Regions from separate parts of the Streptomyces sp. UF-297 genome, predicted to be linked through region 1. Evidence: riboswitches for the same ligand, from Rfam matches in the RefSeq annotation. Region 1 holds a riboswitch; each other region holds the start of a gene.
What was found. A riboswitch is a leader RNA that binds a small molecule or an ion and turns the genes downstream of it on or off. The one in region 1 is predicted to bind cyclic di-AMP.
Positions count from the first base shown of each region.

Region 2: another riboswitch for cyclic di-AMP. It lies ahead of AC4IJH_RS23805 (transglycosylase family protein); the one in region 1 lies ahead of AC4IJH_RS09195 (M23 family metallopeptidase).
Region 3: another riboswitch for cyclic di-AMP. It lies ahead of AC4IJH_RS41715 (M23 family metallopeptidase); the one in region 1 lies ahead of AC4IJH_RS09195 (M23 family metallopeptidase).
Region 4: another riboswitch for cyclic di-AMP. It lies ahead of AC4IJH_RS04555 (C40 family peptidase); the one in region 1 lies ahead of AC4IJH_RS09195 (M23 family metallopeptidase).

Region 1 covers NZ_JBSIBZ010000011.1:14,727-21,850, reverse strand. Annotated here, with positions in the region: gene AC4IJH_RS09210 (bifunctional acetate--CoA ligase family protein/GNAT family N-acetyltransferase) at 1-1,340, opposite strand, end outside; gene AC4IJH_RS09205 (HPr family phosphocarrier protein) at 1,578-1,859, shown strand; gene AC4IJH_RS09200 (GntR family transcriptional regulator) at 2,115-2,837, opposite strand; gene AC4IJH_RS09195 (M23 family metallopeptidase) at 3,142-3,933, opposite strand; cyclic di-AMP (ydaO/yuaA leader) riboswitch at 3,947-4,102, opposite strand; gene AC4IJH_RS09190 (M16 family metallopeptidase) at 4,298-5,665, opposite strand; gene AC4IJH_RS09185 (M16 family metallopeptidase) at 5,686-7,032, opposite strand.
Region 2 covers NZ_JBSIBZ010000044.1:11,586-18,709, reverse strand. Annotated here, with positions in the region: gene AC4IJH_RS23825 (Ppx/GppA phosphatase family protein) at 1-520, opposite strand, end outside; gene AC4IJH_RS23820 (DUF501 domain-containing protein) at 517-1,056, opposite strand; gene AC4IJH_RS23815 (FtsB family cell division protein) at 1,130-1,579, opposite strand; gene eno (phosphopyruvate hydratase) at 1,733-3,013, opposite strand; gene AC4IJH_RS23805 (transglycosylase family protein) at 3,430-4,122, opposite strand; cyclic di-AMP (ydaO/yuaA leader) riboswitch at 4,126-4,276, opposite strand; gene AC4IJH_RS23800 (LysM peptidoglycan-binding domain-containing protein) at 4,528-5,637, opposite strand; gene AC4IJH_RS23795 (cytochrome P450 family protein) at 5,962-7,124, opposite strand, start outside.
Region 3 covers NZ_JBSIBZ010000146.1:4,838-11,961, forward strand. Annotated here, with positions in the region: gene AC4IJH_RS41705 (PP2C family protein-serine/threonine phosphatase) at 1-9, shown strand, start outside; gene AC4IJH_RS41710 (DUF2332 domain-containing protein) at 78-1,106, opposite strand; cyclic di-AMP (ydaO/yuaA leader) riboswitch at 1,456-1,601, shown strand; gene AC4IJH_RS41715 (M23 family metallopeptidase) at 1,613-2,878, shown strand; gene AC4IJH_RS41720 (aldo/keto reductase) at 3,014-3,994, shown strand; gene AC4IJH_RS41725 (hypothetical protein) at 4,084-4,386, opposite strand; gene AC4IJH_RS41730 (helix-turn-helix domain-containing protein) at 4,548-5,798, shown strand; gene AC4IJH_RS41735 (hypothetical protein) at 6,257-6,526, shown strand; gene AC4IJH_RS41740 (hypothetical protein) at 6,513-6,863, shown strand; gene AC4IJH_RS41745 (YDG/SRA domain-containing protein) at 6,958-7,124, shown strand, end outside.
Region 4 covers NZ_JBSIBZ010000004.1:154,382-161,505, forward strand. Annotated here, with positions in the region: gene AC4IJH_RS04550 (hypothetical protein) at 141-494, shown strand; gene AC4IJH_RS04555 (C40 family peptidase) at 584-1,783, opposite strand; cyclic di-AMP (ydaO/yuaA leader) riboswitch at 1,792-1,978, opposite strand; gene pcrA (DNA helicase PcrA) at 2,194-4,695, shown strand; gene AC4IJH_RS04565 (M23 family metallopeptidase) at 4,767-6,494, opposite strand; gene AC4IJH_RS04570 (alpha/beta hydrolase) at 6,735-7,124, opposite strand, start outside.

The DNA.
Region 1 (7,124 bases):
GCGGTGCGGCGGGCCAGGCGGGTGAACTTGCGGGGGTTGCCGATGGATTCGAGGTAGAGGATGGCGACGTCGGTGGCCGGGTCCTCGTACCAGTACTGCAGGAGGTCGTTGCCGGAGACGTCGGCGCGGTTGCCCGCCGAGACGAAGGTCGAGATCCCGGCGAGGCCGCCATCGCCGGGGCCGCGCTGGTCCAGGCCGCTGAGCAGGGCGATGCCGATGGCGCCGGACTGGGTGAACAGGCCGATGCGCCCGGCGCCCGGCATCCGGGGGGCCAGGGAGGCGTTGAGGCGGACGGCGGGCGCGGTGTTGATCAGGCCGAAGGCGCTGGGGCCGACCAGGCGCATGCCGTAGGAGCGGGCCTGCTGCAGCAGGGCGCGCTGGCGCTCGCGGCCTTCCGGGCCTGCCTCGGCGTATCCGGAGGAGAGGATGAGCAGGCCCTGGACGCCGTGTTCGCCGCAGTCGCGGACGACGTCGGGTACGTGGGCGGCGGGCACCGCGATCACCGCGAGGTCGACGGGGCCCGAGATCTCGCCGACGGAGCGGACGGCCTCGACGCCCTCGGGGTCCAGGCGGGCGGTGTCTTCGGGGAAGGCGTGGTTGACCGCGTACACCCGGCCGGTGAAGCCGGAGTCCAGCAGGCCGCGCAGGGCCGTGCGGCCGACGCCGCCGGGGGCGCGGCCGGTGCCGATGACGGCGACGGAGGAGGGGGCGAGCAGGCGCTGGACGGAGCGGGCCTCGGCGCGCTGTTCCCGGCCGCGCATCACGGCCATGGACTGCTCGGTGGGCTCCAGGCCGAACTCCAGGCGGACGACGCCGTCTTCGAAGGTGCGCTTCTGGGTGTAGCCGGCGTCCGTGAACACCTTGATCATCTTGGTGTTGGCGGGCAGCACCTCGGCGGCGAAGCGGCGGATGCCGCGCTCGCGGGCGACGGCCGCGATGTGCTCCAGCAGCGCGGAGGCCACCCCGCGGCCCTGGTGGGCGTCCTGGACGAGGAAGGCGACCTCGGCCTGGTCGTCGCCGGGGCTCTTGGCGGGCAGTCCGCGCTCGTCGATGCGGTCGTAGCGGACGGTGGCGATGAACTCGCCGCCCACCGTGGCCGCCAGGCCCACCCGGTCGACGTAGTCGTGGTGGGTGAAGCGGTGCACATCGCGGTCGGACAGGCGGGGGTAGGGCGCGAAGAAGCGGTAGTACTTCGACTCGTCGGAGACCTGCTCGTAGAAGGAGACCAGGCGCCCCGCGTCGTCGGGGGTGATGGGACGGATGCGCGCGGTGCCGCCGTCACGCAGCACCACGTCGGCTTCCCAGTGGGTCGGGTAGGCGTGGTCCGACGGGGTCTGCATGCGGCAAGCGTACGGGCCGGGGGCGGCGAGGGGCGGTGCGGCGGCGCATCGGGGCCGCAGTACGTCACGGCCGCCGCCCGCTGCGCCGGGTACCGCGGCTCGGCATGCGACCGAGGGGCGCGGCAGGCACTCTGGAGGGCGCAGGGTCGGCGGGATCACGGCGAGCGGGTTACCGGAGCACTCCCGTCCGCATGAGAGACTGGTCTAGACAACCGTAACGACTTGAAGGGCACCACCATGGCTGAGCGCCGCGTCAATGTCGGCTGGGCCGAGGGCCTGCACGCCCGCCCCGCCTCGATCTTCGTCCGTGCGGCCACCGCCTCCGGCGTCCCCGTGACGATCGCCAAGGCCGACGGCAACCCGGTCAACGCCGCCTCCATGCTGGCGGTCCTGGGCCTGGGCGCCCAGGGTGGCGAGGAGATCGTCCTGGCCTCGGACGCCGAGGGTGCCGACGCCGCGCTCGACCGTCTGGCCAAGCTCGTCGCCGAGGGCCTCGAGGAGCTCCCGGAGACCGTCTGAGCCCTTCTCGACCTCAGCGTGCGCGGCCCCGCCGCGGCAGCCGGACCACGGCAGCCGCGCCGGGGCCGCTTCGTTTTCCCACCGCACACACCGGAACACCGCATTGCACACCGCGCCGGATGAATTCACTTCCGGGCACGCCGAATGGTGCGGGAACGCGGCACGGCGAAAGCACTGTGCGGCAAAAGCTTCGTGCCGAAAATGCGCACGGCGCAGCAATTCCTCGATTCCTCCGTGTTGTATACGGCAGCATTGTTAAGTGCGGACGCGCGCCGTGTTGACGGGGTGTTTCGGCTCCCTCACAGCGCCGTGGGCCACCGGCCGCCGCAGCCGGTGGGCGGGCAGCGAGCGCTCGATGTGCGCGGCCATCAGGGCCCGCGCCCGCTCCGCGTCCCCGCGGGTCACCGCGTCCACCAGCGCCCCGTGCTCGCGCCAGGACTCCGCCTCGCGCGCTGCGAGAAATTCGCGGCGCGCGGCGCCTCCTTGGGCGGGTGGGGGCGGGAGGCGGGCGGGGTCCACCGTGTACATCCAGTCGATCTTGCGGCGGAGCTGGGTGAGCAGCGCCGTCAGGCTCGTACTGCCGCAGGCCTGGGCCAGCGTCTGGTGGAACCAGGCGTCCAGGCGCCGCAGGTCGGCCCCGTGGCCGCCGTGCCGGGCGCGCTCACGGCCCAGGCGTACGAGGCCGTGCAGCACCTTCAGGTGCGCCTCGGTGCGGCGGGCGGCGGCGCGGGCCGCGCCCATCGGCTCCAACAGGGCGCGCACGTCCAGCAGATCGGCCGCCTCCTGCTCGGTGGGCTCGGCCACCACGGCGCCCGCGTGCCGGCGGGTGGTGACGAAGCCCTCGGACTCCAGGGTGCGCAGGGCCTCGCGTACGGGCACGCGGGAGACGCCGTAGCGGCCGGCCAGCAGCTCCTCGATCAGGCGGCTGCCGGGCGCCAGGGCACCGCGGACGATGTCGTCGCGGATGGCCGCGCACACCGCGTGCCCGGGAATTCCCGGGGCGTTCGCCGCTCCCGGAACGCCAGCACCGTTGTCACCGGGAACCGAGCCTCGCATCGTCCGCGCCTCCGCCGTAATCCCGTGGAAACACCGCCGCTCGACGGCAATTTGAGACTCTATTCGAAAGGGCCCGGCTTTTTCATGGGGCCGGTGAATTCATGGATATTTTTTGGCCATGAAGAGGGCGGCCTGACGCGGCGGCGCCGAAATGCCCCGACCCCGGCGGGCAGGGCTGCCGGCCGGGGTCGGGGGAAGGACGCGAAATGCGCCGGGGCTGTTCGCCTCAGATGTTGACGCCGTGCGAGCGCAGGTACGCGACGGGGTCGATGTCCGAGCCGTAGTCGGCGCCGGTGCGGGCCTCGAAGTGCAGGTGCGGGCCGGTGACGTTGCCGGTGGCGCCCGACAGGCCTATCTGCTGCCCCGGGGTGACGGTCTGGCCGACCGAGACGCCGATGGAGGACAGGTGGCCGTACTGGGTGTAGGTGCCGTCGTTCATCTTGATGACGATGTTGTTGCCGTACGCACCGCCCGGGCCGGCCTCGACCACGGTGCCCGAGCCGACCGCGTGCACGGACGTGCCGGTGGCGGCGTGGAAGTCGATGCCGGTGTGGCTGCCGGAGGACCACAGGCCGCTGGAGGCCTTGTACTGGGTGGAGACGTAGGAGCCCTCGATCGGCGCGTTGTAGGAGAGCAGGCGCTTGCGCTCCGCTTCACGGGCGGCGCGCTCCTTCTCCTCGCGCTCCTGCTTGGCCTTCGCCTCGGCCTTGCGCTTGGCCTCCTCGGCGCGCTGGGCGGCCTCGGCCTCGATCTTCTCGCGGGCGGCGTCGGCCTCGGCGGCCTCGCGCTGGGCGTCGGCCTGCTCGGCGACCACGTCGGCCATCTCGTCGCTGATGACGATGGTCTTCAGGGTGCCGGTGTCCTGGGCGCTGTCGTCCGCGGTGGCGGCCATGGCCGGGGAGGCGACGGAGGCGACGACGCCGGAGGCGGCGAGCGTGGCTATGCCGGCGATGTTGCGGGTCGTACGAGCGGTACGGCTCGGACGGCGGTGCTTCCCGGTGGCACGGGTGAAGGCCATGTGCTGGCTTCGTCCTTTCCTTCCTTCTCGCCTACCGGGTTAGCTGACGGGTTCGGAGCAGGAAGGTCTCCTACGAACTCCTCCTGGAAGGAGTCCGATTCACCCCAGGGGACGGTGGGTCCCCGGCTCCCCTGGCTCGCGCCGTACGGGGACTCGGCGATGGCTGCCCGGCGCCGCGGGTGCGGCTCACATCTGACGGACAGCGGGATTGACGCTAAACGGCCCGTCTTTCAATCGGCAAACAGAACCCGTGCTTTGTGCCGTACGCCACATGGGCAACAAGCAACCAGCGCCAACAAATGGGACAAACGCGGGGCCCGGAGTGCGCTCGCACCCCGGGCCCCGCGTCCGCTCGGCGGTGGCGTCAGCTGCTGACGACCGTCACCTCGCCGATGCCCAGCGCCCGCACGGGCTCGGCGATCTCGGAGGCGTCGCCCACCAGGACCGTGACGAGCCGGTCCACGGGGAAGGCGTTGACGGCGGCGGCGGTCGCCTCGACCGTGCCGGTCTCCGCCAGCCGTGCGTACAGCTGCGCCTGGAAGTCGTCCGGGAGGTGCTGCTCGACCTGGTCGGCGAGCGTCCCGGCGACGGCGGCGGCGGTCTCGTACTTCAGCGGGGCGACCCCGACGAGGTTCTGCACGGCCACATCGCGCTCGGCGTCGGTCAGGCCCTCGGCCGCCAGGGTCCGCAGCACCTTCCACAGGTCCTCCAGCGCGGGGCCCGTGGAGGCGGTGTCGACCGAGCCGCTGATGGCCAGCATCGCGGCGCCCGTGCCGTCCCCAGAGGAGCGCAGCACCTGCCCGAAGGCGCGCACGCCGTAGGTGTAGCCCTTCTCCTCGCGCAGGACGCGGTCCAGGCGGGAGGTGAGCGTGCCGCCCAGGCAGTACGTGCCCAGCACCTGGGCCGGCCAGACGCGGTCGTGCCGGTCGGCGCCGATACGGCCGATCAGGAGCTGGGTCTGTACGGCGCCGGGGCGGTCCACGATCACCACGCGGCCGGTGTCGTCCGCGGTGATGGGCGTGGCCGCGACGGGCTCGGCGGTGGAGCCGGTCCAGGCGCCGAGGGAGTCCGCCAGGGCCTGGTCCACGTCCACGCCGGTGAAGTCGCCGACGATCACGGCGGTCGCGGTGGCGGGCCGTACATGGGCCTCGTAGAAGGCGCGTACGGCGGCCGCGTCGATGCGCTCGACCGTTTCCTGGGTGCCCTGGCGGGGCCGGGACATCCGGGAGGTGGCCGCGAAGAGCTCCTTGGACAGGGCCATCGCGGCGCGCCGGGCGGGGTTGGCCAGCTCGTGCGGGATCTCGTCCAGGCGGTTGCCCACCAGGCGCTCGATCTCGCTGTCCGCGAAGGCCGGGGCGCGCAGGGCGTCGGCCAGCAGGCCCAGCGCCTTGTCCAGGCGGGAGGCGGGCACCTCCAGGGAGACCCGCAGGCCGGGGTGGTCGGCGTGCGCGTCCAGGGTGGCGCCGCAGCGCTCCAGCTCGGCGGCGAACTCCTCGGCGTCGTGCTTGTCGGTGCCCTCGGACAGGGCGCGCGCCATGATCGTGGCGACGCCGTCCAGGCCCTCGGGCTCGGCGTCCAGCGGCGCGACGAGGTTGACCTCGACGGCGACGACCTGCTGGCCGGGGCGGTGGCTGCGCAGCACGGTCAGCCCGTTGGGCAGCTGCCCGCGCTCGGGGGCCGGGAAGGCCCACGGCTTGGGCGCGCCGGCCTGCGGCTGCGGGTGGAAGGTCATGGTGCTGGTCACGGCGTCGCTCACTTCGCCGCCTCCTCGTCGTCGTTCTCGTCGGCGTCCGCACCGGCGCCGGCGACCGGCTCGTACACGAGCACCGCGCGGTTGTCGGGGCGCAGCCGGGCCTTGGCGACCTCCTGCACCTCCTGCGGGGTGATGTCCAGTACGCGCTGGACCGCGGTCAGGGCGAGCTGCGGGTCGCCGAACAGCACGGCGAAGCGGCACAGTTCGTCGGCGCGGCCGCTGACGGTGGCCAGCCGGTCCAGCCACTCGCGCTCCAGCTGGGCCTGTGCGCGCTCCATCTCCTCGGGGCTGGGGCCCTCCTCGGCGAAGCGGGCCAGCTCCTCGTCCACGGCCCGCTCGATGTCGGGGACCTCCACGCCGCCGGAGGTCTTCACGTCCAGCCAGCCCAGCGAGGGCGCGCCGGCCAGCCGCAGCAGGCCGAAGCCGGCCGCGACCGCGCTGCGGTCCCTGCGCACCAGGCGGTTGTAGAGGCGGGAGGACTCCCCGCCGCCGAGCACGGTCAGCGCCAGGTCGGCGGCGTCCGCCTCACGGGTGCCGTCCTGGGGCAGGCGGTAGGCGGCCATCAGGGCGCGCGAGGGCACCTCTTCCTCGACGACCTCGCGCAGCTCCTGGCCGATGACGTCGGGCAGCGAGCCGTCGCGCGGCGGCTGCTTGCCGTCGTGGGAGGGGATGGAGCCGAAGTACTTCTCGATCCACGCCAGGGTCTGCTCGGGGTCGATGTCGCCGACGACCGAGAGGACGGCGTTGTTGGGCGCGTAGTACGTACGGAAGAAGGCGCGCGCGTCCTCCAGGGAGGCGGCGTCCAGGTCGGCCATCGAGCCGATGGGGGTGTGGTGGTAGGGGTGTCCGTCCGGGTAGGACATGGCCGTCAGCTTCTCGAAGGCCGTGCCGTAGGGGACGTTGTCGTAGCGCTGGCGGCGCTCGTTCTTGACGACGTCGCGCTGGTTCTCCAGCGACTCCTCGTCAAGAGCGGTCAGCAGGGAGCCCATGCGGTCGGCCTCCAGCCACAGCGCGAGCTCCAGCTGGTGGGCGGGCATGGTCTCGAAGTAGTTGGTGCGCTCGAAGCTGGTGGTGCCGTTCAGGGAGCCGCCCGCGCCCTGGACCAGTTCGAAGTGACCGTTGCCCTCGACCTGCGCGGAGCCCTGGAACATCAGGTGCTCGAAGAGGTGGGCCAGGCCGGTTCGGCCCTTGACCTCGTGGCGCGAACCGACGTCGTACCACAGGCAGACCGCGGCGACCGGGGTCAGGTGGTCTTCGGAGAGCACCACGCGCAGGCCATTGGCCAGCCGGTGCTCGGTTGCTGTCAGGCCGCCGGAGCCGGCTTTTTCCGTGGCCGTGTGACCCATGGGCATGTACGTCCCTTCGATCCGCTTGCGATGAGGTTCTGTCACTGTATGCAAGCGCGTCGGACCTTGGCGAAGTTCCCGGTCAAGCCCCT
Region 2 (7,124 bases), on a different contig from region 1:
CGCGCACCGAGTCCGCGCCCAGCACGAACTCGGTGGAGCCGCCGCCGATGTCCACGACGAGGTAGGGCTTGGCCAGGCCCGCCCGTCGCCCGTCACCGCCCTCCGCGGGAAGGCGCTGCGAGCCCGCAGCCTCTTTGCCGGTGAGCTCCTTGGTGGCGCCGGTGAAGGAGAACTCCGCCTCCTGGTCGCCGGTGATCACCTCGGGCTCCACGCCCAGGATGTCGACGACGCCGCGCACGAAGTCCGCGCGGTTCTCGGCGTCGCGCGAGGCGGAGGTCGCCACGAAGCGGACGGACCGGGCGCCCAGCTCCTCGATGACGGCGGCGTACTCGCGGCAGGCCTCGAAGGTGCGCTGCAGCGCCTCGGGGGCCAGCCTGCCCGTACGGTCCACGCCCTGGCCCAGCCGCACGATCCGCATCCGGCGGTCCAGGTCCTTCAGCTCACCGGTCTCGGGGTCGAGGTCGGCGACGAGCAGGCGGATGGAGTTGGTACCGCAGTCGATGGCCGCGACGCGCTTCACTTGTCCTCCCCTTCACAAGCCCCGCCCGCCGCGACGCACGGCCCCTTCTTCCACCACTCGGGCAGCATCGCGATGGCCTCGTCGCCCAGCGGGTTGACGCCGGGACCCGCCGCCAGGGAATGGCCGACCAGCACATGCAGGCACTTGACACGGTCGGGCATGCCGCCCGCGCTGGGGAAGCCCTCGAGGACCTCGATGGCGTCCCGGCGCCGGATGTAGTCCTCGTGGGCCGCGCGGTAGGCGGCGGCCAGCTCCGGGTCGCTCGCCAGGCGCTCGGTCATCTCCTTCATCACGCCGTTGGCCTCCAGCGTGCCGATCGCGGAGGCCGCGCGCGGGCAGGTGAGGTAGTAGAGCGTGGGGAAGGGCGTGCCGTCCTCCAGGCGCGGGGCCGTCTCGACGACGTCCGGCTGCCCGCAGGGGCAGCGGTGCGCGATGGCGCGCAGGCCGCGCGGCGGGCGGCCCAGCTGCTCCTTGAAGGCGGCGATGTCCGCGTCGGTGGGCTCGGTGGGCTCGGTCTGCGGCGGAGGGGTGTCCATGTGCGCTTTCGGTGTGGTGCCGGCTGCGACGCCGGCAGGGGTACGGGATCTACGAGGGTACGGCGCCGGGCGGCTACTTGTCGGCGGCGTCCAGCCCCTCGAACAGGACGTCGTGCCAGGGGCGCTCCTCGGCGCCCTCGCCCTTGCGGTGCCTACCGTCGCCGGAGCCGTCCGGGACGATGTAGCCGGTCTCGCCCGGCATCACGAAGTGCAGGTGCGTGCGCGCCTTCTGGACGATGTAGGCCGGGTCTTTGAGGCGCGCCTTCTCCTCGCGCAGGTCCTCGACCTTGTGGCGAGCCTGCTCCGCCTTCTCGCGCTGCTCGGCGATCTCCGAGCGCTGCGAGACGTACTGCCTTATCGGATAGGCGAGCGCGACCACCAGGGAGCACAGGACCAGCGCGAGGAGGGCGGCCCGGCCGGTGAGACGGCCGCGGCGCGGGGCGCGGGCGCGGTAGACCTTGGCCGCGGCCTGCTCGCCGAGCGCCTTGAGCCTGGTCGCGGTGGAGAACCGGTCCGCGGGCACGTGGCCTCCCCTGAAGTCCCTGTATCCCTGACGCACGTACGTCCCCGGCAACGGTACGGGACCGTCGGCGGGGACGTACGGAGGCTAAGACCTTTTACGGGTCGGCCTTGGTCAGCCCTTGAAACGCGCAGGGCGCCTCACTTGCTGTGCGTGTCAGCCCTTGAAGCGCGGGAAGGCGGAGCGGCCGGCGTAGACCGCCGCGTCGTCCAGGATCTCCTCGATGCGCAGCAGCTGGTTGTACTTGGCCACGCGCTCGGAGCGGGCCGGGGCGCCGGTCTTGATCTGGCCGCAGTTGGTGGCGACGGCCAGGTCGGCGATGGTGACGTCCTCGGTCTCGCCGGAGCGGTGGGACATCATGCACTTGAAGCCGTTGCGCTGGGCCAGCTCGACGGCGTCCAGGGTCTCGGTCAGCGAGCCGATCTGGTTGACCTTGACCAGCAGGGCGTTGGCGGAGTTCTCCTCGATGCCGCGGGCCAGGCGCTCGGGGTTGGTGACGAACAGGTCGTCGCCGACGAGCTGGACCTTGGTGCCCAGGCGCTCGGTGATGACGTTCCAGCCGGCCCAGTCGTCCTCGAACAGCGGGTCCTCGATGGAGACGAGCGGGTAGGCCGCCACGAGCTCCTCGTAGTACTCCGTCATCTCGGCGGCGGAGCGCTCCTTGCCCTCGAAGAGGTACTTGCCGTCCTTGTAGAACTCGGAGGCGGCGACGTCCAGCGCGAGCGCGATGTCCTGGCCGGGGGCGTAACCGGCTTCCTTGATGGCCTCCAGGATCAGGTCCAGGGCCTCGCGGTTGGAGCCGAGGTTGGGGGCGAAGCCGCCCTCGTCGCCCAGGCCGGTGGCCAGGCCCTTGGCCTTCAGGACCTTCTTGAGGGTGTGGTAGACCTCGGTGCCCCAGCGCAGCGCCTCGGAGAAGGACTCCGCGCCGATCGGGGCGATCATGAACTCCTGGATGTCCACGTTGGAGTCGGCGTGCGACCCACCGTTGAGGATGTTCATCATCGGGACGGGCAGGACGTGCGCGTTGGGGCCGCCCAGGTAGCGGAACAGCGGCAGGTCGCTGGCCTCGGAGGCGGCGTGCGCCACGGCCAGGGAGACGCCCAGGATGGCGTTGGCGCCCAGCGAGCCCTTGTTGTCGGTGGCGTCCAGGTCGAACATGGCCTGGTCGATCAGGCGCTGCTCGGTGGCGTCGTAGCCGACCAGCTCCGGGCCGATCTGCTCGATGACGGCCAGGACGGCCTTCTCGACGCCCTTGCCGCCGTAGCGGTTGGGGTCGCCGTCGCGGAGTTCGATGGCCTCGAAGGCACCGGTGGAGGCGCCGGACGGAACGGCGGCACGGCCCGTGCTGCCGTCGTCGAGGCCGACCTCGACCTCGACCGTGGGATTGCCTCGCGAGTCGAGAATCTCGCGAGCTACGACGACGTCGATGGACGGCACGTTGTCTCCTTCATGGGTGTCTGAAGTTCTGCAGCACGAGCCTAACGGCCTGCGGCGGCTTCGCTCGCCCACCGCCCGGCCCGTGGGACGAAAACAGGGCCAAAGGCCCTGTTCACGGGATGGATGGGTGCATTGTTCGCTGAACGGAGAAATATCCGGTAGCCGCTGGGTGACGACCAGGTGCGGGGGCGGCAGGGCCCGGCCCCGGCAACGGAGAAACCCCGCCTCGACGCGTTCGGGGGAGGTACGCGTCGGGCGGGGTTGTCTCGCGGGAAGAGCGGTTTCCCGGATCCTCGGGTGCCCCGGTTCCGGGTCCGTACACACCGCCGTGCGCGCGGATCTCCGGAAATTTCGGGGCCCGTGGAGTCTCCGTCGGGGGACGGGGACGGGGGTGGCGCCAGGGCGCCTCAGAGGTCTCAGACGTTGAGGCTCTGGCCCGGGAAGATCAGGTTCGGGTTGCCGCCGATGACGGACTTGTTGTTCTCGTAGATCTTCTTCCAGTTGGTGCCGTGGGCAGCCGCGATCTTGGAGAGGGTGTCACCGGACTTGACGGTGTAGTTGCCCTTGCCGGTCGACTTCTTCGGCGCGGCCTGGGTCGTCGGGGCCGGGGCCGGGGTCTTGGCCTTGGGGGCCTGCTTCTCGACGTGGCGCTGCGGCTGCGGGGCGGCCTTCTGCTTCTTCGGCGCGGTGTAGCTCTTGGCGGAGCTGCCGGAGGCGTCGACGTTGGCCTTGGGGCCACCCTTCGACAGACCGGTGCCGGGGGCGCAGGCCCAGGCACCCGGGCCCTGGATCTGGAGCAGGCGCTCGGCGACGGCTATCTGCTGGCTCTTGGAGGCCAGGTTGGCGGTCGGGGCGTACTTGCCACCGCCCGCGGCGAGCCAGCTGGACTTGGAGAACTGCAGGCCGCCGTAGTAGCCGTTACCGGTGTTGATCGACCAGTTGTTGCCGGACTCGCACTGGGCGACCTTCTCCCAGGTGGAGACCGAAGCGGCGTTGGCGGAAGTGGCGCCCATCAGCGGCACGGCCACAGCGGCACCGGCGACGCCGGCCAGCGTGGCGACGCGGACGGCCTTGGACGGACGACGGTGCTTGCCCTTGGCAGAAAGCATGGTTCGTTTCCTCACCGACGCCTACGAGGTGAGCTGTCGGGTTCGGGCCGTGTGAGTTGCCCGGCCGTGTGTGCTTCACACACGGCTTCACCCCAAGCCGGTCGGACCGGCACTTACCTGGGTCCCCCGCTCCTGCCTTCGGCGCTTGCGCGTCGACTGCCTCGGATCACCGGCAGGATTAGGCGTGTGATCCAAGGGCCCGCTTTGGCGAGCGGTGATGACCGTAAACAGGAACACCCGGCCTGTTCAAACCCCTACTTCTGAGGCCAGTTGACAGCTTTTGATCACAGGATGCTCACATTTCCGCAGGTCGGGCGCGGTTTGGAAACAACGGACGCGCGGGACACGCCAGCACCGAACGAGACCCATGTCTCACTTTCGCCAAAACGGGCAAAGGGCCTCTAACTACCTTGATCCGGGGTCCAGATCGAGGCTCTGACCTGGGTGAATGAGGTCGGGATCGGAGCCGATGACCGATTCGTTCGCCGCGTAGAGCGCGGGCCAGCCTCCGGGCACCTCATGGGCCGCTGCGATGGCCGACAGGCTGTCACCGGACCGTACGGTGTAGCCGCCTTCGGAGCCCGCCCCGCCGCGCCCGGCGTCACCGCCGCGCGAGGGGTGCCGCTCGCCGCCGCCGGAGCGGCCGCCCCCGTCGCCGCCGCGCCCCTCTCCCGTGCGGCCCTGCTCGCCCGTACGGCCGTCCCCGCCCGCGTGCCGGCCCGTGCCGCGGTCCGTGTCGCGGCCCGCGCCGGTGTCCTCGCGCGGGTCCGCGTCGCCGCGGTGCTTGCCCTTGGCGGGCGGCGGGGTGGCGGGGTCGGTCTGCGTGGGGGACGGGTCGGGGGACGGGGTGGCGGGAGCGCTCGGGTCCGTACCGGGGTCGGTGGAACCCGAACCGGAACCGGACTCGGAGCCGGAACCGGAACCGGAGTCCCGACCGGCGCCGTCCTGGCCGCCGCGGCCCTCGGAGCCTGTGGACCCGCCGGTCCTGCCGGTGCTGCCCGACTCACCCGGCTCCCCCGGCCCACCGGGGGAAGAAGGGGAAGGGGAGGGAGAAGGAGAGGAAGGGGAAGAGGGGGAAGAAGGGGACGGCGTCGAGGGCGCGGGCGTGTGCGTGCCGCCCGGGTCGACCTCCGGCCCCTTTCCGCCCTTGACCAGCCCGGCGCCCGCGGCGCAGCTCGACCAGGCGCCCGGCCCCTCGTGGGCCAGGATCGTCTCGGCCACGGCTATCTGCTGGGAGCGGCTGGCCAGGTCGGGGCGCGCGGCGTACGCGGTGCCGCCGTACTGCTCCCACTTCTTCAGGGTCAGCCCGAGCCCGCCGTAGAAGCCGTTGCCGGCGGCGCTCCACACGCCGCCGCTCTCACACTGGGCCACGCGGTCCCAGGTCGCGGTGTCGGCGGCCTGGGCGCCGCTCGCCGCGAACAGCGGCAGGGCGATGCCCGCGCCGGTCACTCCCGCCGTGACGAAGATGGCCGGAGCTTGACGGGGGCGGCGGTGTCGTCCGTTCCCGGAGCGCATGCGGTTGCCTTTCGAGCGGCGGTTGAGTTGTCGGAGGCCGCGCCCGAACCTGTGCCGGGTTCGGGCGCAGGCGCCAGAGCCTGCGTCTGCACCCCGGTCGGATCAGCGTGCGCCCTCTGGTGCGTGCGATCGCAAGGCGCCGGGATGTCCTCGTAGCGGAGCTACTAGGGCATTTCGGCAACGCGGCGAGCGTGCGTGCCGGGTGGCGCGCGCCCGGCCGGGGTTCGGGCGCAGGCCCTCAGTTGGCTGACGGTAGCGGCGGGCCGTGACGGTCTCAAGCCGGTGTAGTGGAGATCACGCAAAGGTCACGCCGCTGACGACCCGTCACTTCTGAGGGGGAGTGAACTCCACCGGGAGGGCCCGCAGCCCCCGCATGATGAGGCCGCCCCGCCAGCGCAAATCATCCGGTTGTGCGGCAAGTCGGATATCGGGTAGCCGGGTCAGCAGCGTCGCCAGCGCCGTCTGTCCTTCCAGGCGGGCCAGCGGCGCGCCCAGGCAGTAGTGGATGCCGTGCCCGTACCCGAGGTGCTGGTTGTCGCGGCGGGACAGGTCCAGGGTGTCGGGCGCGGTGAAGCGCTCGGGGTCGCGGTCGGCGGCGGCCAGCACGACCAGCACCGGGTCGCCCTCGGCGATGCGCTGCCCGCCCAGCGTCAGGTCCTGGGTGGCGAACCGCCAGGTGGCCAGCTCCACCGGGCCGTCGTAGCGCAGCAGTTCCTCGATGCCGGTGGCCAGCAGCGCCTGATCGCCCGCCGCCAGGGCCCGCTGCAGCCGCTCGCGCTGGCCGGGGTTGCGCAGCAGCGCGTACGTGCCGTTCCCGATCAGGTTGACGGTGGTCTCGAAGCCGGCGAACAGGAGGATGAAGGCCATCGCGGCGGCCTCGTTCTCGGTGAGGTGCTCGCCGTGGTCGGAGGCCTTGATCAGGCCGGAGATCAGGTCGTCGCCGGGTTCGGCGCGCTTGCGGTGGATCAGCTCGGCCAGATACGTCCGCATCTTCTTCACCGAGCGGGCCACCCCGCCGCGCGGCCCGCCGCCGTGCCGGATCATCATCCCCGCCCAGTCCCGGAAGTCGTCCTGGTCCTCGGCGGGGACGCCGAGCATGTCGCAGATCGCGTAGATGGGGAGCGGGAAGGCGAACTCGTGGATGAGGTCGGCCTCCCCCTTCTCGCAGAAGCCGTCGATCAGCTCGTCGGTGAGCTGCTGCACCCGGGGCGCGAACTGGGCCACCCGGCGCGGGGTGAACGCCTTGGAGACCAGGCGGCGCAGCCGGGTGTGGTCCGGCGGGTCGATGTTGAGCAGGTGCGTCATCAGGTTGGCGCTGCGCTCGCCGGGGATGCCGACCTTGCCCTTGCCGTGCGCGGCCTCGCTGTGGTGCACCGGGTTCTTGGACAGCCGGGCGTCGGCGAGCGCCTGGCGGGCGTCCGCGTACCGCGTCACCAGCCAGGCCTCCACCCCGCTGGGCAGCTTCGTACGGTGGACGGGCGCGTGCT
Region 3 (7,124 bases), on a different contig from region 1:
CCGGTCTGAGGGGGAGGGGCGGTCGTCACGGCAGGTCTGATGCCGGGCGGCGCTGCAGGGCAGCCAGCGGCGCAGCCTCAGGGCAGCCAGTGGATGCTCTGCCCGTGCTGTGCCGTATGGGCCACGGGCCGCTCGTCGAGCGAGAGCGTGAGCAGGCCCTCCTCCGCGGGGCGCGGGGCCGCGATCCAGGGCAGCACGCTGTGGTGCTCGTTGGAGATCCAGTGCCCGGGCCGCCGCGCGAACAGCGACCGTACGAGCCGGGCGAACTCCTCGCGGCGCTCCAGCGGCAGGTAGGTCAGCACGGAGGTGTGGAAGACGACGAGCGTCGCCTCGGGCGGGGCCTGGGCGGCGAGCGCGGGCAGCTCGTCGAGGAGGTCGCCGCGTACCAGGAGGGGGGCCCGCGCGGACCGTACGGCTTCCGTGGCGCGTACCGCCTCGATGGCCGCCAGCTGCCGCTGCCGCCGCAGGTCCGTCGCGCCCGGCCAGATCAGCGCCTGGAGCCAGCGCACGTCCTCGGGGTCGGAGGTGTCCAGCGGATCGAGGTCGATGCCCGCGCGCCAGACGATCTCGGGGAGCCGGTCGGGGACGGGCGTGCCCGGGCTCGTACGGCAGGGGAAGACCGCGGGGCTGCCCGCCGCGCCGAACTCCGGCCGGTCGTCGTAGCGGTAGCGGTAGCGGTCCGGGTGCAGGCACAGCCCGGCCGAGGCGCCGACCTCGATCAGCGCGAGCGGCTGGGGGAGTTGGGCCAGCAGCGGCAGGAGCGTGGCGCAGCGCGCGGGCTCGTTGGTCTGGGTGGAGCGCCGCAGCATCACCTCGCGCACGGCGTCCCAGTGGCGTACGGTCCACTCGCGCCAGCCCCGGTAGGCGGCCTCGCCGCGCGGGCCCTGCTCGGCGTGCGGGCCGTCGAGGTAACGGACCGCGGCGAGCAGGAGGTTGGGCTGCTGCTTGTTGCCGTCGGGGAGCGTGGCGGAGAGCAGATCGCACAGCTCCTGGTCCCGGCTGATCCGGTCGGTCAGCTCCTCGTACGCCTCGGACTGCCCCCTCGCCTGCTGCCGGGAGAAGTCCCGGTACCGATCCGCCACTGCCTGCGCACTGTTGACGACCATGATCAGACGTTACTGCCCTCACGATCCGTAACTGCCATACACCCCTCCGCGTAACGACTGGTGCACAATCCGGGGAAGATCGTTTGGGATGCGCGCCCCAACTCACCCATGTATGCGATGTATTGGGAGCATAAATGCCTGCCAAACCTGCGGCCGATTCCGGGGAACGCTTGGTATCCGACCGCGCCGTCTATTACTGTCCGATAACGGAGCGCGGTCGTCCCAGCCGTCGCAAGAGGCGGCACCGTGCGCCTACGCCGAATCCCGTACGCGCGATTGCCAACTGCATCAGGTGCACCATGCGCGACTGCTGTCCCGCGTCCCCGCGCCATCAGCCGCCGCATCGTCCACCATTGCGTCGCCAGCCGTGCCGAGGGAACCGGGGAACCACCACCCTGGGGTGAATCGGACGCCTCTCCCACCAGAGGCCGCCCGTAGGAGACCTTCCTGCTCCGAGCCCGACAGCTAACCCGGTAGGTGAGAAGGAAGGAAAGGAGTGCGCCCCCGTGGCGTCCAACAGGCCCGCCCCCGAGCCTTCGTCCGCGTACGGCTTCGAGCCCCGCGCCGCCGGTGCCACCGGCCCCGCCGACCTCTCGGATCCTGCGTCCACCGCGGTCATGGCGACCATCGCCGCCACTCCTTTCGCCGTCGGCGGCGCCGATGACCACGCCGGCGCTCCCGGCGCCGGGGACGGCCCGTGGGAGGAGTGGAACCCCACCGAGGAGTCCGTACGCCCCGTACGCGGCAGACACCGGGTCGGCAAGCAGCGCAACAGCGGACTCGCCCGCAGCGGCACGGTCCTGGGCGTCGGCGTCATCGCGGCGGTCGGCGCGAGCGGCATGGCCACCGCCGAGGACAAGCCGCCGGTGCCGATATCCATGCCCGACCTGGGCGGCCTCGCCGACACCATGGCGGCCAAGCTCCCGGACGCGGAGTCGCTGCCCGGCATCGGCGACCTGATATCCGACGATGCTCCGGAAGCTTCGGATTCCTCCCCTTCTTCGCCCTCCGGTTCTTCTTTGTCCTCCGGTTCCTCTTCGTCCTCTGGTTCCTCTTCGTCCTCCGGCCAGGTCGTCCAGCCGGGCGTCTCCCCGGAGGCCGCGGCGCAGGGACACGACGCCAGTACGGCCCTCCTCTCGCGCATCATGCAGCAGGCCGAACGGCAGCAGGACGCCGCCGCACAGGAGGAGCGCGAGGCGGCGCAGCAGGCGGCCGTGCGCCGGGCCGAGCAGGAGGCGGCCGACAAGCAGCGCAAGGCGGAGAAGGCCGCTGCCGCCGAGGAGGCCGCCAAGAAGGAGGCCCAGCGCGAGGCCGAGCGGAAGGCGGCGGCCGCCGCCCGCAAGAAGGCCGAGGCCGAGCGCCTGGCCGAACTGGCCAAGAGCTACACGCTCCCGCTCACCTCGTACACCCTGACCGCGAGCTTCGGCCAGGCCGGCGACCGCTGGTCGGCCAACCACACGGGACAGGACTTCGCCGCCCCGACCGGCACCCCCGTCAAGGCACTGCACTCCGGCACGATCACGCAGGCGGGCTGGGCCGGCGCGTACGGCTACCGCATCGTGCTCACCCTTCAGGACGGCACCGAGGTCTGGTACTGCCATCTGTCGTCCATGGTCCGCGTCTCCGGGAAGGTCGCCACCGGCGATGTGATCGGCCGCGTCGGTGCCACGGGCAATGTCACCGGGCCGCACCTCCACCTGGAGATCCGTCCGGGCGGCGGCGCACCGGTCGACCCGGCACCGTGGATGCGCAGCCACGGCATCGGCATCTGACGCTCGTCGGCGCTTACCGGCGCTTACCGGCGCTTACCGGCGCTTACCGGCGCTCACCGGCGCTCACCGATGTCCTGTTGGGGCGCGCTCCGACGGAATGGAATAAACCCCTCCCACCCCTCGCTGAACAAAGGCATGGCTACGAGTAAGCAGACCGCGACGACCACTCCGGCTCCGACTCCCACCCCCAGGTCCATCGGCTCCCTCTCCGTCTCCCCTCTCGCCCTCGGCGGCAACGTCTTCGGCTGGACCGCGGACGAGGCGGAGTCCTTCGCCGTACTGGACGCCTACGTCGCCGGCGGCGGCAACTTCATCGACACCGCCGACGCGTACTCGTACTGGGTGGACGGCAACAAGGGCGGCGAGTCCGAGACCGTCATCGGCAACTGGCTCGCCTCGCGCGGCAACCGCTCCGATGTCGTCATCGCCACCAAGGTCGGCGCGCTCCCCGACCACAAGGGCCTGTCCGCCGCCACCATCAAGTCCGCGGTGGACGAGTCCCTCACCCGCCTGCGCACCGACTACATCGACCTCTACTACACCCACTACGACGACGAGTCCGTCCCCGTGGAGGAGTTCCTCACCGCCCTCGACGACCTCGTCAAGGCCGGCAAGGTCCGTGAGATCGCCGCCTCCAACATCTCCGCGGCCCGTCTTTCGGAGGCCCTGGACTTCTCCTTGCGCGAGGGCATCGCCCGCTACGTCGCCCTCCAGCCCCACTACAACCTGGTCTCCCGCGACACCTACGAGGGCGAACTGGCCGACGTGGCCGCCCGCCACGACCTCGCCACCGTCCCTTACTACGCCCTGGCCTCCGGCTTCCTCACCGGCAAGTACCGCCCCGGCTCCTCCGTGGACAGCGCCCGTTCCTCCACGGCCGCCGAGTACCTCGCCACCGACCGCGGCCGCCGCGTCCTGACCGCCCTCGACACGGTCGCCGCCGCCCACAACGCCGAACTCTCCACCGTCGCCCTCGCCTGGCTCGCGGCCCAGCCCACCGTCGCCGCCCCCCTGGCCAGCGCCCGCACCACCACCCAACTCCCGGCCCTGCTGGCCCTCTTCGACCTGAATCTCACCTCCGCGGACCTCGCCCTCCTCACGGAGGCTTCCGCGTAAGGCGTCACCCACGTACGAGGGCGGCCGGACACCCATCGGTATCCGGCCGCCCTCGCGCGTACGTATCGCGCACGTCTCTTGCGTACGTGTCAGGCCCGACGGTCGGCAACCACCCATGACGTCGCGGCAACAACCCCCGCCACCGCAATCACCGAGGGCCAAGCCCCGATCTTCTTCGCCAACGGATGCGACCCGGCAAAACCCGCCACATACACGCCACTCAACGCAGCCGCCGCAGCATTCCCCGCACTCTTCTGCCACCCCCGCGCCGCCACAGCCCCCGCCGCAGCCAACGCCACACCCCCCAACGGCCGCTTCTTGGTCACCCGAGCAACCCCGTACCCACCAACAATCCCCGTAGCAGCCACAACCGCCGCCGGAACCTTAGCCATCTGCGCAACCTCCCCATTAGTGGACAACGTTCGCTTCGACCCTACGTGGCCCACTCACAAGCCCGCGTGCCGTCACCCAAGAAGCATCGATACTGCATCAACAAGTCCCGCCAGGACCCGTACTCTGGCGATGATGTGAGCTGCGCAGAGAGGGGCAGGACGTGTCGTCTGACGCTACTCCGGAACTGTCTGCCGAGCGGATCGCGTTCGGTCAGCGCATGCAGGTACTCCGTACTCGCCGAGGCATGAGCCGCAACGTTCTCGCGGGGCTCCTCGGAAAATCTCCCAGCTGGGTAAAGCAGGTAGAGGGAGGCCGGCTGCACATGCCGAAGCTCCCCATGGTCCTCAGGATCGCCGAGGCATTGCGGGTACGAAATCTCTCCGAACTCGTCGGCGACCAGTCGGCCCCGATCGCCCTGTTCGCCGGCCCCGGCCACGCACGACTCCCGTACGTACGGGATGCCATCAACGTCTATCCCTTCGCGATGCAGCGAGAGGCGCCGCCCACGCCGCACCTGCGGCAGCGACTCTCCCAGGCTTGGCGGGCCCGCCATTCAACAGCAAACCACCGTGATGTCATTGGCGAGCTGCTTCCGGACCTGATTCACGACGCTCAACTAGCCGTATTCCAGGCCGATTCAGGGGACGAGCGCCGTGCTGCTCAGTCGGTGCTTTCGCAGGTCTACAGCCTGAGCCAATTCTTCATTGCCTACCAACCGGACTCATCGCTGCTCTGGCGCGTGGTCGAGCGGGGGATGGTTGCAGCGCAGGAATCCGAGGACCCGCACGCGATCGGAGTCGCTGCTTGGCTTGCCGGCCAAGCCCACCGAGACAGCGGCCCCGCACACTTCGACGCCGCCGATGCTGCCAACCTTGCGACCATCCGCTACCTCGAACCATTCCTGCCCGATGCCGACGACGACGTACTGGCCATCACCGGGGCCCTTCACTTCGAGGCGGGCTACACAGCCGCACGCCGCGGTGACACGGGAACGGCATGGCGCTATTGGGACACGGCGCAGTCCATGGCAAAACGCCTGCCCGCGCACTACTTCCACCCCGTAACATCCTTCTCCCGCGCCATCATGGGAGCACACGCCGTCACCGTCGCCGTAGAACTACACGCAGGCGGCGAGAGCGTCCGCCAAGCAGCCGCCGCAGACGACTCGACCATCCCCTCCCGCCCCCGCCGTGCCCGTCACCGCATTGAAGAGGCCCGCGGATACCAACTCGACAGCCAGCCCGAAGCAGCACTCGCCGCCCTCAACAAGGCATACGAGGCAGCCCCCGAGACCATCCGCTACAACGGCTACGCCCGACGGATCCTCTTGGAAGAGACCGAGTCGAAGAGCCCCTCCCAGCGCCGCCGCGCCAGCGAACTAGCCGTCAAAATCGGCCTATTGACCGCCTAGCTGTAGGGGCACAAAGTGTGTCCCTACTCTCCTCACACCGGCCGTACGGTCAGTCAGCACCAGACCGCAACACACCCCCGCAGCCGCTCCACACGGCCCGGGGGCACGGCCAACCTGAGAGAGCAGGCCGACATGCCGCACTGTATCGTCCGAACCTTCGAACGCCTCCTACGAATTCTTCGTCCCACACCAGCCCGCCAACGAGCGGCCACCCCGCTACCCCCACTCGTCGCCCACAAGCCGGCACCTACGACCTCTCGCCGGCCCCGCAACCTCGACCACCCATTGCGCGGCGAGGACTCCGCCCTCATCCGGCCCTACCTCCTCACACCCCAGCAGTGGCAGAAGGAGCGGCTGCTTCGGCAAGCAGGACGAGAAGGGGCACGCGCCTGATGCACGGACCACAGCCTCTCCGCCTGCTCCCCTGGTCGGGCCCCTCGGACCAACCGTGCTACTTGGTGACAGACGGCACCGGCCGCCTGTCCCAACTGGCCGACACAATCGAGTCCACCCACCTCACGACCGGAGCCGAACTCCTCACATCCGCCGAGAAACTACTCGCCGACCACACCGCCTCCTCCATCGAACTCCGCTTCCTGGCCACCCGCCTGACCCAATCCCTCCGCGACGCCTTGCGCGTCGCCGAGTGTCGAGGCGATCGGCTCTCCACAGCGTGGGATGAGATCGTGACCGATGGCGTAGAGGACCAGGGCAGTGAAGTTGAGTGACGGCCTGGTGGCCAACGTTGCCGCAGAACTTGGAGAGGACGTCAGCGAGTGGACCGACTCACTCGGCTTGGATCATCTTGTCCTCGCCGCACAGTCGTGCGGGTTGCTGGTTGGTGTCACGGTGCATCAACTGGTGCCGCTCAGCGGCAGGGACGACTCGTTCCTGCTGACAGTGAACGTCACCCCAGTGCTGACTGTCTGCTCCGCGCCGGTGCACTGGCGCGACGTACGGCCGCAGCAGCGGATGAATGCTAGGGGCGCCCTACGGCACACCTTGGAGAGGTTGCAGGGCATGGCGCTGGACGCACAGGTGGGACTGAAGGGATTGGTCGTCTAGCAGTACTGCAGACAATGGACCCAGGGAGTGGCGCTGGCCATACTCCCTGGGTTTCTGTGTGTCATGTTCAGGGCCTGGTTGGCAAGATGCGTCTATGGCGAAGGCGAAGGCGTCGAATCCGGTCCGTTTTGGTGCTCCCTTGGGCGTCGACGAGGGGCAGTGGTTCAAGGGGCATGCGGAGCTGCATAGAGCTGGTGTCCATCGCGCGTATGGCACAGGTATCTCGGGCACTGCCCGCGAAGGTGTGGACTCCATCGTTCT
Region 4 (7,124 bases), on a different contig from region 1:
CCGCTTTCGATCGCCGGGTGATGGCGATTGACCAAGAGCCCTACGGCATGAGGGCGGTGGCGCCCACGCGCTGACCGAAGTCCCGATCATTGCGGCCCCGCCGGGAGGGCGGTGCTATGAGGCGGATACGATCGCGCACTATGGACGTAGTAACCCATGTCTTCGTCGGCCTGCACATCATCGGCATCGCCTCGCTGCTCGGCGGCTTCCTGACCCAGATGAAGGCGATGAGCGCGGGTACCGCCCGCTTCACGCCCGCCATGCTGCACGGCGCGCTGACGATGCTGGTGACCGGCATCGCCCTGGTCGGCCTCAACCAGGCCCAGGACCACACCGTCAACAACATCAAGATCGGCATCAAGCTGGCCGTACTGGTGGTCGTGCTGGCCCTGGTCTACGTCAAGCGCGACGAGGAGAAGATCGACAAGCCGCTCTTCGGCGCCGTGGGCCTGCTGACGGTCGTCAACATCTTCATCGCCGTGCTGTGGACGTGAGGTCCCGCCCCTGACTTCGGCCGAGTGCCCCGGACTGCTGAGCGGTCCGGGGCACTCGTCGTTCATGGGGCCGTATCACGCGGGCCGTATCACGCGGGCCGTACGTTCCCGTAGATCGGCATGTAGTAGATCGACTCGACGCGGACGCTGGCGCCGGGCTTGGGCGCGTGGATCATCTTGCCGTCGCCGATGTACATCCCGACATGGCTGATGTCGTTGTAGAAGAACACCAGGTCACCGGGCTTGAGGCTGCTGGTGGACACCCGCTGGCCCACCTTGACCTGGTCCCAGGTGGTACGCGGCAGATCCACGCCCGCCGCCTTCCACGCCGCCTGCGTCAGGCCGGAGCAGTCATAGGAGTTGGGGCCGGTGGCGCCCCAGACGTAGGGCTTGCCCATCTGGGCGCGGGCGAAGGCGATCGCCTTCTCGGCCTTGGCCGCGTACGAGCCGTCCGTCTGCCCGGAACCGCCGCCGTCGGTCTGCCCCGACCCGCCGCCGTCCGTCCGGCCCGGCCCCTGGCCGCCGTCGTTGCCCTCCTGCTGCCGCTCCCGCTCCTGCTGCCGCTCCCGCTCCTTGCGGGCCTCCTCGGCCTGTTTGCGGGCCAGTTCCTCGGCCTTGCGCCGGGCCTCGGCCTCCTTCTTGCGCTCCAGCTCCGCCAGCCGCGCCTTCTCCTGCGCGGTCAGCCGCGACAGCAGCTGCCGGGCCTCGGCCAGCTTGTCCTGCACGGACTTCTTGGACTCGCGCAGCGCTCTCTGGGACTCCTGGAGCTTCTCCAGGCTGCGGGTCGCCTCGGCGCGCCGGCGCGCGGCCGCCGTCTGCTGCTCCTGATAGTCCGCGACGGCCTGCTGCTGCCGCCCGGTCAGCCGCTCCATGAGGTGGCTGCGCTCGGCGAACTGCTGCGGGTCCTTGGCGAGCATCAGCTGCGCCGTGGGGTTCAGCCCGCCGGTGCGGTACTGGGCGGAGGCGAAGGTGCCCAGTTGCCGCCGGGCGTCGTTCATCTTCTGCGTCCGCCGCGCCGTCTCGTCGAGCAGGCCCTCGACCTTGTGGCGCTGCTGCTCGGTGCGCTCCTTGGCGCCGTTGTACTGCTGCGTGGCCACCTCGGCCTGGCGGTAGAGGCCGTCGACCTTCTCCTTGACCTCCTCGATGCTCTGCCGCGGCTCGGCGGGGGCCGCGTTCGCGGTCTGGGAGAGCAGCGTGAGGGAGGCCAGCGCGGCGGTGGTGAGCCCGGCGGCGGTACGGCTGCCGGACGAGGTGAGTATTCGGGTGCGCGGCTTGCGGTGCGACGCCAAGGCCGGCGACTCCTTCCGTGGACCGCCTACCGGGTTAGCTGTCGGGCTCGGGCGGTCTGGGGGTGTGCCCCTCGGAAGGCGTGCCCTACGGTCCGTACGAGGCTCCGTACGGTGGCCGATTCGCCCCGGTTGCGCATGGTGGGTCCCCGGCTCCGGATGCTGTGGGGGCAGGGCCGGACTCGGCGGGAGCGGCCCGTGCGGACGCTGTCGACCGCGGAGGGACGGGCTGCCCGGGCGAGCACGCTAGCCAACTTCTGAGGCCCCTGTGAAGGCTGATGTTCGATATGCCCGAAACCTTTTCGTGACCTTGGCGCGGTCGGCCGCGACGGTGACCGGGATGTCGCGTTCGGGACGCCGGTTCGCCGACTCCGCAGCCGGTTGTCACCGGGGCGGCCTAGACTCGGTGAGCGATGAGCAGCCTCTTTGACGACAGCTTCCTGGCGGACCTCGACCCCAAGGACGAGGGACCCCCGCCCCCTCCCGAGGACGAGGGTGGTCCGAGCCAGGAGGAGATCCCGGCGGATCTCTTCGGGGGCGCTTTCGACGCGCCCGTGGACCGGGAGACGTATTACCGCGACGGCGCGGCCCGGCCCGCCGTCGACCCCGCCGCGCTGCTGGAGGGCCTCAACGACCAGCAGAAGGCCGCCGTGGTGCACAGCGGCGGCGCGCTGCTGATCGTGGCCGGCGCCGGCTCCGGCAAGACCCGGGTGCTGACCCACCGCATCGCGCATCTGCTCGGCGCGCGCGGCGTCCACCCCGGCCAGATCCTCGCGATCACCTTCACCAACAAGGCCGCGGGCGAGATGCGCGAGCGCGTCGAGGAGCTGGTCGGCCCGCGCGCGAGCGCCATGTGGGTCTCCACCTTCCACAGCGCCTGCGTACGCATCCTGCGCAGGGAGTCCAAGAAGCTCGGCTTCACCTCCTCCTTCTCGATCTACGACGCCGCCGACTCCAAGCGCCTGATGGCCCTGGTCTGCCGCGATCTGGATCTGGACCCCAAGCGCTTCCCGCCCAAGTCCTTCAGCGCGAAGATCTCCAACCTCAAGAACGAGCTCATCGACGAGGAGACCTTCGCCGGGACGGCCGCCGACGGCTTCGAGAAGACCCTGGCGCAGGCGTACGCCCTCTACCAGGCGCGGCTGCGCGAGGCCAACGCCCTGGACTTCGACGACATCATCATGACCACGGTCAGCCTGCTGCAGGCCTTCCCCGATGTCGCCGAGCACTACCGCCGCCGCTTCCGGCACGTCCTCGTGGACGAGTACCAGGACACCAACCACGCCCAGTACACCCTCGTACGCGAACTGGTCGGCCCGGACACCCCCGAGACCCCGGCCGCCGAACTGTGCGTGGTCGGCGACGCCGACCAGTCCATCTACGCCTTCCGCGGCGCCACGATCCGCAACATCCTCCAGTTCGAGGAGGACTACCCGGACGCCACCACGATCCTGCTGGAGCAGAACTACCGCTCCTCGCAGACGATCCTGTCCGCGGCCAACGCCGTCATCGAGCGCAACGAGAACCGCCGCCCGAAGAACCTGTGGACGGACGCCGGCGCGGGCCCGTCCATCACCGGCTACGTCGCCGACACCGAGCACGACGAGGCGCAGTTCGTCGCCGACGAGATCGACCGGCTCACCGACGCCGGGGACGCCAAGGCGGGCGATGTCGCGGTCTTCTACCGCACCAACGCCCAGTCCCGTGTCTTCGAAGAGGTCTTCATCCGCGTCGGCCTGCCCTACAAGGTCGTCGGCGGTGTGCGCTTCTACGAGCGCAAGGAAGTCCGCGACATCCTGGCGTACCTGCGGGTGCTGGCCAACCCCGAGGACACCGTCCCGATGCGCCGGATCCTCAACGTCCCCAAGCGCGGCATCGGCGAGCGCGCCGAGGCGATGATCGACGCCCTCGCCCAGCGCGAGAAGATCAGCTTCCCGCAGGCGCTGCGCCGGGTCGACGAGGCGTACGGCATGGCGGCCCGCTCCGCCAACGCCGTCAAGCGCTTCAACGTCCTCATGGAGGAGCTGCGCACCATCGTCGAGTCCGGCGCGGGGCCCGCCACCGTCCTGGAGGCGGTGCTGGAGCGCACGGGCTATCTCGCCGAGCTCCAGGCCTCCACCGACCCGCAGGACGAGACCCGGATCGAGAACCTCCAGGAACTCGCCGCCGTGGCCCTGGAGTTCGAGCAGGACCGCGGCGGGGACGCCGCGGAATCGGGTGGCGCCGCGGCGGGCGGCACCCTCGCCGACTTCCTGGAGCAGGTCGCCCTGGTCGCCGACTCCGACCAGATCCCCGACGAGGACGAGGAGGGCAGCGGCGTCATCACGCTCATGACCCTCCACACCGCCAAGGGCCTGGAGTTCCCGGTCGTCTTCCTCACCGGCATGGAGGACGGCGTCTTCCCGCACATGCGCGCGCTGGGCCAGACCAAGGAGCTGGAGGAGGAGCGCCGGCTGGCCTATGTCGGCATCACGCGCGCCCGCGAGCGGCTCTATCTGACCCGTTCCACGATGCGCAGCGCGTGGGGGCAGCCGTCCTACAACCCGGCCTCGCGCTTCCTGGAGGAGATTCCCGACCAGTACGTCCAGTGGAAGCGGACCGGGCCCGCCACGCCCTCCGCGTCCATGGGCGCCCTCTCGGGCACCGGCGGCGGAGGCTTCGGCTCCTCGTCCTCCGTCTCCTCGCTGTCCTCCTCCCGTACGAAGGCGGGCCCCAGCGGGTTCGCCACGCGCCGCGCCAAGGACCGCGAGGTGGTGTCGCTGGCGATCGGCGACCGCGTCACCCACGACAGCTTCGGGCTCGGCACGGTCGTCGCGGTCAAGGGCAGCGGGGACAACGCGGAGGCGACGATCGACTTCGGCGCGGAAAAGCCGAAGCGTCTGCTCCTCCGCTACGCCCCGGTGGAGAAGCTCTAGCCTCTTCGCACGTTGTGGGCAGGCGTTCCGCAAGGGCGGAACGCCTGCCCACAACGGAGGGCGAAGGGGGATTACGTCGGGTCGAGGCCGTGGCTGCGGAGCCAGGGGAGGGGGTCGATGGCGGAGCCCCCGCCGGGGCGGACCTCGAAGTGCAGGTGCGGCCCGGTGGAGTTGCCGGAGTTGCCGGAATAGGCAATGGGATCACCGGCCTTGACCGACCCGGACCGGACCCGCGTGCTGCTCAGGTGGCAGTACCAGGTCTCCGTCCCATCGGCCGCCGTCACGATCGCCATGTTCCCGTAGGCCGGATTCCACTGCGTCCGCACCGTGCCGTCGGTCGCCGCCATCACGGGCGTGCCATAGCTGACCGGGAAGTCGATCCCGGAGTGCACGGACATCCAGTTGACCCCCGCCTGCCCGTAGTACGCGCTCAGCCCGTGCTGCTTGACCGGCAGCAGGAACTTCGGCCGCATCGCCTCCTTGCGGGCCGCCTCCTCCGCCTTGCGCTTCTTCTCCGCGGCCTGGCGCGCCTTGAGGTCGATGCGCTCCTGCGTACGGCTGGCGCGGTCGGCGAAGTCGTCGGCGCCGGAGCTGAGACCGGCGAGCTGGGTGTCGAGCTTGGCGTTGGCCACGGCGGGTTTGACGGCGGCCGGGTCCGTCGCGGCCCGGGTGGTCCTGCTGTCCTTGTCGTCACCGCCGCCGATCCCGCTGACGGACGCCGCGGCCACCGCGCACACGCCCATGGCGGCGACGGACGGCACGGCCACGGTCAGCAGCGCGGAGCGCTTGGCGGGCTTGGCGGTACGCCGCCGCCCCCGCCCCTGCGCGTCACGGCGGCCGGGGGAGCCGGGAGAGGGGACGGCCGGCGCGGCGCCCTCTGCACCCGCGCCCGCACCCGTGCCTGCGGCCGCCGTCTCGCCGCCCTCCGCGTCCTCGTACGGCGCCTCGTAGGGCTCGAAGACGGCGGTGTCGTGCGTGCTGTCGTGCGGGGCGCCGGCATCGGCCGCATGGGCGGTGGCCGCATCGCCCTCCGGGCCTGCGGCGGAGGCGGGGTAACTCCCCGTGTCCCACTGCCCGGTCGCGTCCCACTGCCCGGTTTCGTACTGCGCGCCCGGCGGCGTCTGCGCGCCCGCCCCGGCCTCGTAGTGCCCGGTGTGCTCGCCCCAGGCGCCGGTGTCCCACTGGCCGGTGGCGCCGGTGTCGTACGGATAGCCGGTGTCGCCGTGCGGCGCCCCGGACTGCGCGGGAATGCCGCCCGCCGCTTCGTAACCGCCGGACGACCACACCGCGGTCGTGTCGGAGGAGCCGCCCGTGGCGCCGTAGCCGGGGAAGGTGCCGGTCGTGTCGGCGCCGGCCGCGAAGGAGTAGCCGTAACCGGTGGTCTCGTAGCTGCCGGTGTCGTACGGGGGCTGCGCGGAGTGCGCGGTGTGGGCGTAGGGGTCGTAGCCGGCGGCGGGCTGGGCGCCGGTGTCGTACCCGGTGGCGTCGAAGGCGCCGGTGGTGTAGGCGCCGGTGTCGTACGCGCCCGTGGCGTAGGAGCCGGTGCCGTAGGACCCGGTCTGGTACGCGCCGGAGTTGGGCGTTTCGTGCCCGCCCGCGGGGGTGCCGAAGGGCGGGGTGCCGTCGCCGTACCCGGCGCCGAGGTTGTCGAAGGTGCCGGTCGCGTAGGAGTCGTACGCGGCATAGCCCGGCTGGAGATCCTGCTGCCCGTACGGCTCGTAGGCCGCGGGGTGCCCGTACGAGGCGTCGGCAGACGGGTCGGTCGGGGTCGGTTCCCCCGACGGGTGACGGTCGTTCACCACCAAGCTTCTCTTTCGCCTCGGCAGCAGGAGAATTAGCGGCGACTGTACCCGGCGGTACGCGACAGGGACAATCTTTGTCAGGTTTCCGGCTTCGCGAGAACGGGCATTTAGCCGCCTTTCGGCGGACTGCATGCGCGTTCTTGGCGCCACGTTCGAAGATCGTTCGAGATCGAATAGGGTGTGCGGCGGTGAGCGGGTCCTCCTGTCGGGTGGTCCGGTCCGCTCCGCGGCCCGTACTCAGGCCACCGAAATCACGTTCGCAGTCCCTTCACCCGACTCCTGCGCGCTCAGCGCGTCGCGTATTCCTGCCGCCACCGTGCCGTTGACCGGTAGCGCGAGATGTCCGACACCGGAGACATGCACGCTGTGGGTGATCAAATCCGGGTGCTCGATTCGCGCGGTCTCCACCGGGATCATCACCTGGTCCAGGTCGCTCCAGAAGCAGACGAAATGCGTCCGGCAATTCGGCGCGGGCAGCGCCAACTCCTTGATCACATCGGAATCCGGGCGCATCTGGCGTACAAGGGGGTGCGCGGACATCAGCGGGGCGACGCGGGTTCCGGAGTGCGGAGTGCCCAGTGTGACCAGAGTGCGTACGCGGGCATCGCCGCCCAGGCGCTGTACGTA